Regions from separate parts of the Phyllobacterium sp. P5_D12 genome, predicted to be linked through region 2. Evidence: riboswitches for the same ligand, from Rfam matches in the RefSeq annotation. Region 2 holds a riboswitch; the other holds the start of a gene.

Region 1 (4,373 bases), on a different contig from region 2:
TGTCGAAATATTTACCGGAAGCGTATTTCGAATTTTCGAAGCCTTTGAAGCTGGTGCCCCGCTCGGCGGCGATGCGGTTCGATGCGCGGATTGCATGATAGGTCACGGTGTAGAAATAGATGTTGGTGAAATCCACACCTTCTTCAGAGCCATAATAGATGCGTTCGCGGGCGAGATAGCCGTGCAAGTTCATCTGTCCGAGCCCGATCGCATGGCTGTCATCGTTACCCTTTTCGATCGATGGGAGAGACGCGATATGGCTCATGTCCGAAACGGCGGTCAGCGCCCTTATCGACGTTTCAATCGTCTTGCCGAAATCGGCCGAATCCATCGTGGCGGCGATGTTCAGCGAGCCAAGATTGCAGGAAATATCCTTGCCCATATGTTTGTAGGAAAGATCATCATTATATTCGCTGGCCTCGCTCACCTGCAGGATTTCCGAGCAGAGATTGCTCATGGTGATACGTCCGGCAATCGGGTTTGTGCGGTTCACCGTGTCCTCGAACATGATGTAGGGATAGCCGCTCTCGAACTGGATTTCCGCCAGCACCTGGAAGAACTCCCGCGCCTTAATCTTTTTCTTGCGGATGCGGCTGTCCGCGACCATTTCCCGGTATTTTTCCGTGACCGAGATTTCAGTGAAGCTCGCCCCGTAGACCCGCTCCACATCGTAGGGCGAGAACAGGTACATGTCCTCATTGTTCTTCGCCAGTTCGAAGGTAATGTCTGGAACCACCACGCCGAGCGACAGCGTCTTGATGCGGATCTTCTCGTCAGCGTTCTCGCGCTTGGTGTCGAGGAAGCGCATGATGTCGGGATGGTGCGCGTTGAGATAAACGGCGCCTGCGCCCTGCCGTGCGCCGAGCTGGTTGGCATAGGAGAAACTGTCTTCCAGAAGCTTCATCACTGGGATAATGCCGGAAGACTGGTTTTCGATCTGCTTGATCGGCGCACCTGCCTCGCGAATATTTGTAAGGGACAAGGCAACGCCGCCACCGCGTTTTGACAGCTGCAAGGCRGAATTGATGCCTCTTGCGATCGATTCCATATTGTCCTCGACCCTAAGCAGGAAGCAAGATACGAGCTCGCCACGCTGCTTCTTTCCTGCGTTGAGAAAGGTGGGCGTTGCCGGCTGGAAGCGGCCGGAGATAATCTCATCGACCATATCCCGGGCAAGTTGTTCACTGCCCTGCGCCAATGCCAAGGCCACCATGCAGACGCGGTCTTCGTAGCGCTCAAGATAGCGCTTCCCGTCGAACGTCTTCAGCGTATAGCTGGTGTAATATTTGAAAGCGCCGAGGAAAGTCGGGAAACGAAACTTCCTGGCATAGGCATGGTCGACGAGATCGCGGACGAAGTTGAACGAATACTGGTCCAGCACCTCACGCTCATAATATCCCTCGGTCACCAGATAATCGAGCTTCTCCCGCAAATTATGGAAGAAGACAGTGTTCTGGTTCACATGTTGCAGAAAATACTGTTTTGCCGCCAGCCTGTCCTTGTCGAGCTGAATTTTTCCATCCTCGTCATAGAGGTTCAGCATCGCGTTCAGCGCATGGTAGTCCAGCGTTGTTTCGGCAGCACCCTTCAAAGCATAGTCGAGTGTGAGCGTGTCCAAAATCGTTCCAATCCGTGTCTGACATTGTTGACATCGTCCTCGGTACCCAGAAGCTCGACCTGTAGAGATAGGGTACCTGGCATTTTGCAGAGATGATGTTGCCTGCGATCCCGAAGGTCGCACCGAAGTTGCTGTTGCCCGCGGCGATGACACCGCGAAGGTTCGAACGGTTCTCGACAATATTAAGAAAACGGATCACTTGTTTGGGCACCGCCCCCTTGCCGCCGTCTCCCGAATAGGTCGGAACGATCAGGACAAATGGTTCCCGGGTCACGCACTCACCGCACTTGGGGCTGACAGGAATCTGCGTCGAGGGCAGACCGAGCTTGCTGACAAAGCGATGGGTGTTTCCCGACTGGCTCGAGAAATAGATGATTCCGCCCACAGGCCTATACGAGCGCGCTGATCATGTCGGGGCGAAAGCCGGCCCAGTGAGTTTCACCGGCGATCACCACTGGCACCTGACGGTAACCGAGGCTCTGAACCAGTTCGAATGCTGCCATGTCCGCCGACACGTCGACGACATCATATTCCATGCCCTGACGATCAAGGGCCCGGGTCGTCGCTGTGCACTGGACGCAGGCGGGTTTGCTGTAAACGGTGATGTGCATGATTTCCTTGTTGTTTTCAGACATAGAAAGGGTGGCCGGACGACAGCCATTGCCCGTTAATATCGATCGGAAAGGGGATACTTGCTGATGCTTCAGAGGGCTTCCGCCGTCCGACTACTCGCGCTTCAATATATTCAAAAGCCTGAACATGGTTTCACCCCGTGGTTGACTAATTGGAGAGGTTCAGGGGAAGCGGCATGCCGGATATATTCCGCCATATGGTCGCGACCTTCCCGGCACCCCGCCGGTGGACTCGTTTCGACCGAGGCAGGTCTCCTGGCTTGCGGGTCGTCGCACTCGCTCTGCCTTCCCGAAATGGTGCATTTCAGTGGCGTTATCGAACGAATGCTCGCCGCATACAGTTGCGGGGGCAGCTCCGGCTTTGCCAAACCGTCAGGTTCAACGCACCGTATTCCCGTCTTAGCTTTCGATCCTGGAAGCGAATCAAAAGAACCTCGAACACTAGATATGGTATACGAGGTTAAAATGGCGTCAACGAATATGTTTTTCAGTGGAAAAATGCTGGTTTAGATGAACGCTGCCGTTTGCGTCGGGGAAATTCGTACCTTGCCGATATTGCGGCCATCCATCTCGACAATCTCATATTCGAGATCGTCGACGGTGAGCTTCTCACCTTCGGCTGGTATATGACCGAGGTTCCATAAAATATAGCCGGCGAGCGTCGTATAGCGGTCACCCTCATCGACCAGATCACGATCGATAAGCCCGCCAAGACGGCGAATGTCGATATAGGCGTCAACCACCATGCTACCGTCTTCCGAACGTTGAAGGATCGGGCTTTCCTCGCCTTCTTCAGGGAACTCACCGGCGATGGCTTCGAGGATATCTGTTGGTGTGACCACCCCTTCGAACGAGCCGTGCTCATCGAGGATCACGCCCATCTGTACCGATGAACCCCGCAACTGTTCCATGACGCGAAGCACATTGGCGTTTTCATGGAAGATAAGCGGCTGGCGGGTGACCTTTTCCCAATCGATCTTGCCGCCATCGAGAATGGCGAAAAGCAGGTCCTTGGTGAGCGCAACGCCGACGAATTCATCGACGCGGCCGCGGGCAAGTACAACACGGCTGTGGGCGAGGGTGCGAATTTCGGCGAGCAGCTCTTCGTTGGTCTCGTCGAGATCCAGCCATTCCACTTCATTGCGCGGCGACATGATCGAACGGACCGGGCGCTCGACCAGATCAAGTACACCGCGGATCATTTCCTTTTCTTCCGGATGGAAGACATCGCCTGCTGCACTTTGTTCTGCAATCACATCGAGCGTATCGGAATGCGCGGCATCTCCGTTACGGCCGCCGCCGAGCAGCCGCAGGACCGCGCCTGCGGTGCGATCGCGCAGATCCATGGTCGTGATACGCTTTTCGCGGTTGTGACGTCCGACCTGGTTGGCAGCCTCGACAAGCACAGAGAAGCCGATGGCGGCGTAGAGGTAGCCCTTCGGGATGTGGAAACCGAAGCCTTCGACGATCAGACTGAAACCGATCATCATCAGAAACCCGAGGCAGAGAATGACGACAGTCGGATGCTTGTTGACGAACGTCATGAGCGGCCTGGATGCGAGCATCATCACACCTACGGCAATGACGACCGCGATCATCATGACCTCGAGATATTTCACCATGCCCACGGCTGTGATGACACTGTCGAGCGAGAAAACGGCATCGAGCACAACGATCTGGGCAATGACCTGCCAGAACACCGCATGGGCTACATTGGTTTCCTTGGCCGACATATGGCCTTCCAGCCGCTCGTGCAGTTCCATAGTGCCCTTGAACAGCAGGAAGATGCCGCCGAGGATAAGGATGATATCGCGTCCGGCAAAATCCAGCCCAGCGACGCTGAACAGAGGTCGCGTCAGTGTGACTACCCATGAAATGGAGGCAAGCAGCAGAAGCCGCATGACCAGAGCCAGCGACAAGCCGACAAGCCGCGCACGGTTGCGTTGATGCGGAGGCAGTTTGTCGGCGAGGATCGCTATGAAAACGAGATTGTCGATGCCGAGCACGATCTCCAGCACGACAAGCGTGGCAAGACCAATCCAGGCGTTGGGGTCGGCAATCCAGTCCAGTGTCCAGTCCATCGGGCTGTCGGGTCCTTAAATAGATTCAGCGTGCAGCGGCGT
Region 2 (4,373 bases):
CTGTACGCGCCGTACAAGCAATAGCACAATGATCGCAGCGAGCATGCCGCCGCAGAATGCAGCGATCGGCAGCGTCCAGATGCCGAAGCGGTCGCCGAAAATGCTGATCACCGAAACCGCACCGGCTGCGGCACCCGAAGATAGCCCGAACAGGAATGGGTCGGCGAGATCGTTGCGCGTTACCGTCTGCAACATCGCGCCGACAATGCCGAGCCCAGCGCCGACGCAGATGGCCAGTATGACGCGCGGCAAGCGCAGATCGACGATAATACGCTCGATTGGTATCGTGGTGCTAAGGTCGCTGAAACCAGCCGCATGGGCGAAGGCATTCAGAACATCACTCAACGGTATGACAGTCGAGCCATAGGCGATGGAAAGCACGGCAAGGGCAATGACCAGCATCACCCCTGCCACGAGCGAAATGTGGTGTCTGGCTTGCACTCAGAAAGCTTCCGGATGCATGGCCTTGGCGATCTTTCCGATGGCTTCGATATTGGCCGGACCGGGCGTGAGCTCGGCATAGCGCAGTGCCACGAAACGCTCATTCTTCACCGCATCGGTTTCCTTCATCGCTGGATGCGCTTTGAGGAAATCGAGCAGCTTCTGATAGCCTGCACCATCCTGATAATCGAGCAGGATAAGGAATTGCGGGTTGCGCGCCGCGACGGTTTCCCATGACGTCGTGCCCCAACTCGTCTCCATGTCTGACATGATGTTGGTACCGCCTGCTTCGCTGATGAGTGCCGTCGGCATTGCGAACTTGCCTGCGGTGAAGGGCTTGTCCTCGCCGGAATCATAAAGAAAAACACGGGTTTCGCCGCTGCTGTTGATTCTCTTTTTGATCTCCGCGAGCTGTGTCTTCCAGGCCGAAACCAGTACCTCGGCCTGCTGCTCCTTGCCGAAAATCTTGCCGAGTTTTGTTATGTCACCATAGAGCAGATCCATCGAGGCGGCGGGGCGATTCTTGTCGAGGTGCACGCAGCTCTCGGTCAAGACGAGGGTCTTGATGCCGTAGGGCGCTAGCGTATCCGGTGTCACATCACCGCCGGGTTTCATCCCATAGTACCAGCCGGCAAAGAAGAAATCGGGGTTGGCGGCGACGAGGTTTTCTATCGTCGGTTCCTTGGAGGCGAGCTCCGGGATTTGACCAAGCTGTTTCCTGAAGGCGTCATCCACCTTGTACCAACCTGTGATGCCGGTCACACCGGCCATTGACGATTGCAGGTCGAGTGCAAAGGCCATCTCGCTCATATTAAGATCCTGGATCACGGCTCGTTTTGGCGCGGCATCGAAAGTCAGTGGTTTGCCGCAATTGTCCACAGTGACGGGAAATGCGAAAGCGGTCGTCGAGACTACGGTCAGTGCGAGGGCAAGAATTGTCTTTTTCATCAAATGCTCCGTACGTAGAGATGGACTGATAGGGATGGTTCTGGCGTCTCGAACACCATGAGGTCGCGGTTCTGCGATGGATGGCGCAAGCGCAAAACGTCTAGATTGAAGACGTCGCCGACAACCCGAGGCGTCAGCGTTTCATCGGGGGTGCCGGTGGCCACTACCCGGGCGTTATGCATGACCGCGACGTGCGTTGCAAAAGGCGCGACCAACGGCAGATCGTGCAGGACCGCGATCGTCGTCACGTCCAGTCCGGCGACCAGTGACAGCAACTCGCTGCGCGCCCTGGGGTCGAGATGGTTGGTTGGTTCATCAAGGAAAAGCACGGCCGGTTGTTGGGCAATGGCCCGCGCCAACTGTACGCGCTGACGCTCGCCGCCCGATAGCGATCCGATGGCGCGTCGCGAAAACTGCGCGATCTTCGCGCGATGCAGGGCTTCAACGACGATCTCGCGTTCCCGTGCCTTGGTAAAGGCGCCAATATGCGGAATACGGCCGAGAGAGACATAGTCTTCGACGGAAAGCTGCAGCTCCGGCGTGTCGGTCTGGCCGACAAAGGCAAACTGCCGGGCACGCTCAAGCGGTGTCAAATGGCTGACGCTTTTGCCACGGAGCGTGATATCGCCGAAAGCCGGCTGGAGAAGACCTGCCAGCATGCGTAACAAGGTCGACTTGCCGGCGCCGTTCGGTCCGATAATCGCCAAACGTGCACCGCATTCGATCGTCAAGGATGCCTTGTCGACCAGGGTCTCGCTGGCGATGCGATAAGTCACCTCGGCGGCGTTGAGCACGATATGACTCATGAGTGAAGTCCTCCGGATGCTGAAACGCGGCAAAAGCCGTAGCGCGCAGCTGTTCCAATACGTAATGTTATAACATATGTAAAGAGAGGCAATGCGCTGAAAGCAAGAACTGGCCTGACGCGGGAAAAAATCTTTGGGGTGCTCATTCCCGTCCATCTGCTAGCGACGGGATCAGGGAACGGACAATGTAGCCATCAGGCACGGACCCGCGAAAGGGGGCCGTTGCAGCGGGAAACATCGCATCGCTCCCGGCACACCCCGTCCGGTTCGAATTTCAGTATTGATGGCAGGTCTCCTGGCTCGCGGGTCTCGGTTTGGCCCGGCCTTCCCGGTTTTCACCAGTGGCGCTATTGAGCCTCACTCACCGCTTACAGTTGCGGGGGCAGCCACGGTCTCGGTCCCTTTTGGGTACGCCTCACCGTGTTCCCTTTTCATCTCCAGCGTTGTCTTGCCGGAGAAACCATCGGTGACGATCATTAGTGGAAAAAGCACCCAAAGCAATCCGTTTATTAAACGATGGATCAGTCAAATGCAGATACCGCTTGGAAAAATAGAGGGAAATGCTATGTTTTGTCTTGGAGTGAGAGGCAAGCTTTCGCCTGCCTCTCTTTTCCTGGTTTGCTGAAATAGGACCCGGATCGTGACTTGCCAGCCAGTCCGGGTCTTTTTCAATTCCAGGGTGATACGCAGTGGTAGAAACCACATAGCGTCACCTCCTGTCTTGCGAGCAAGGCCCTTGCCCTAGGTCGGAGAGGCCTATCGCCTCCGATACACCGGTTGGCACGGTGTTTTCTGCTTCACTCACAAAACGCGACAAAGGTGACTGTGATCGTCTTGGCGGCAACGAATGCAGAGTTGCATTCGTCAGGTCGTGGCGGCCTTCCAAGCTGTGTGGCCAAGCCCGTTTATGCGGCAACGGTCTGATGTGCTAAAATAATTGGCAGGGACATTTAACAAAGGCGTGGAGTAGGCTACGGTTCTTCGGGGACAAGCATTTCAGAAAAAAATTTGAGGCGACATGGCAATTCACGCAGCAGTCTATCATCTGACCCATTACAAATATGACCGCCCGATCATGCTCGGGCCGCAAGTGATCCGCCTGCAACCTGCGCCTCATTCCCGGACCAAAGTTCTCAGCCATTCGTTGAAGGTCAGTCCGGCCAATCATTTCGTCAATCTGCAGCAGGACCCCTACGGCAATTTCCTGGCGCGCTTCGTTTTCCCGGAGCCGGTGACGGAACTCAAGATCGAAGTCGATCTCATCGCCGACATGACGGTCTACAATCCATTCGACTTTTTCGTAGAACCCGTCGCCGAGACCTGGCCCTTCGCTTACCCCGACGACATAAAGGATGACCTCTCGATCTATCTGAAACCGGAGCCGATCGGCCCGTTGCTCTCGAATTTTCTTGCGACCGTCGATCGCACGCCGACAAACACCGTGAATTTCGTCGTGGATCTCAATGCGCGTATCCAGCGCGAAGTTGGCTATGTCATTCGAATGGAAACCGGTGTGCAGGAGCCGGAAGTGACGCTGGACGTCCGCACGGGTTCCTGCCGCGATTCGAGCTGGCTTCTGGCGCAGGCGTTACGCCATCTTGGTCTCGCGGCGCGGTTTGTTTCCGGTTATCTGATCCAGTTGAAGCCCGATCTTGTTTCGCTGGACGGGCCCGCCGGCACGAGCCAGGATTTCACCGATCTTCATGCCTGGTGCGAGGTCTATCTGCCGGGTGCAGGCTGGATCGGCCTCGATCCGACATCCGGTCTGTTGACTGGCGAGAGCCACGTACCCCTTGCTGCCACACCGCATTATCGCAATGCGGCTCCGATCTCCGGCATGGCGGAACCCGCGAATGTCGAATTCGGCTTCGATATGCGTGTAACACGCGTCTCCGAACACCCGCGCATCACCAAGCCATTCTCCGATGAATCCTGGACAGCGCTGGATGCACTCGGTGAAAAGGTGGACGCGTTTCTCAAAGAGCGCGACGTGCGCCTGACGATGGGCGGCGAGCCGACATTCGTATCGATCGACGATTTCGAATCCGGCGAGTGGAATACCGATGCTGTCGGCCCGACCAAACGCGAGAAGGCCGACAAGCTCATCCGCCGGCTGCGCGAGCGTTTCGCTCCGGGCGGGTTCCTGCATTACGGGCAGGGGAAGTGGTATCCCGGCGA

The links. A riboswitch is a leader RNA that binds a small molecule or an ion and turns the genes downstream of it on or off. The one in region 2 is predicted to bind cobalamin.
Region 1: another riboswitch for cobalamin. It lies ahead of nrdH (glutaredoxin-like protein NrdH); the one in region 2 lies ahead of ACXJ5O_RS06105 (ABC transporter ATP-binding protein).

The regions. Positions count from the first base shown of each region.
Region 1 is NZ_JBFUMG010000143.1:175-4,547, reverse strand. It holds gene nrdE (class 1b ribonucleoside-diphosphate reductase subunit alpha) at 1-1,618, opposite strand, end outside; partial or broken gene nrdI (class Ib ribonucleoside-diphosphate reductase assembly flavoprotein NrdI) at 1,588-2,003, opposite strand; gene nrdH (glutaredoxin-like protein NrdH) at 2,008-2,229, opposite strand; cobalamin riboswitch at 2,479-2,702, opposite strand; gene ACXJ5O_RS11750 (TerC family protein) at 2,757-4,331, opposite strand; partial or broken gene ACXJ5O_RS11745 (hypothetical protein) at 4,357-4,373, opposite strand, start outside.
Region 2 is NZ_JBFUMG010000051.1:3,797-8,169, forward strand. It holds gene ACXJ5O_RS06095 (FecCD family ABC transporter permease) at 1-402, opposite strand, end outside; gene ACXJ5O_RS06100 (ABC transporter substrate-binding protein) at 442-1,389, opposite strand; gene ACXJ5O_RS06105 (ABC transporter ATP-binding protein) at 1,389-2,195, opposite strand; cobalamin riboswitch at 2,464-2,675, opposite strand; gene ACXJ5O_RS06110 (transglutaminase family protein) at 3,214-4,373, shown strand, end outside.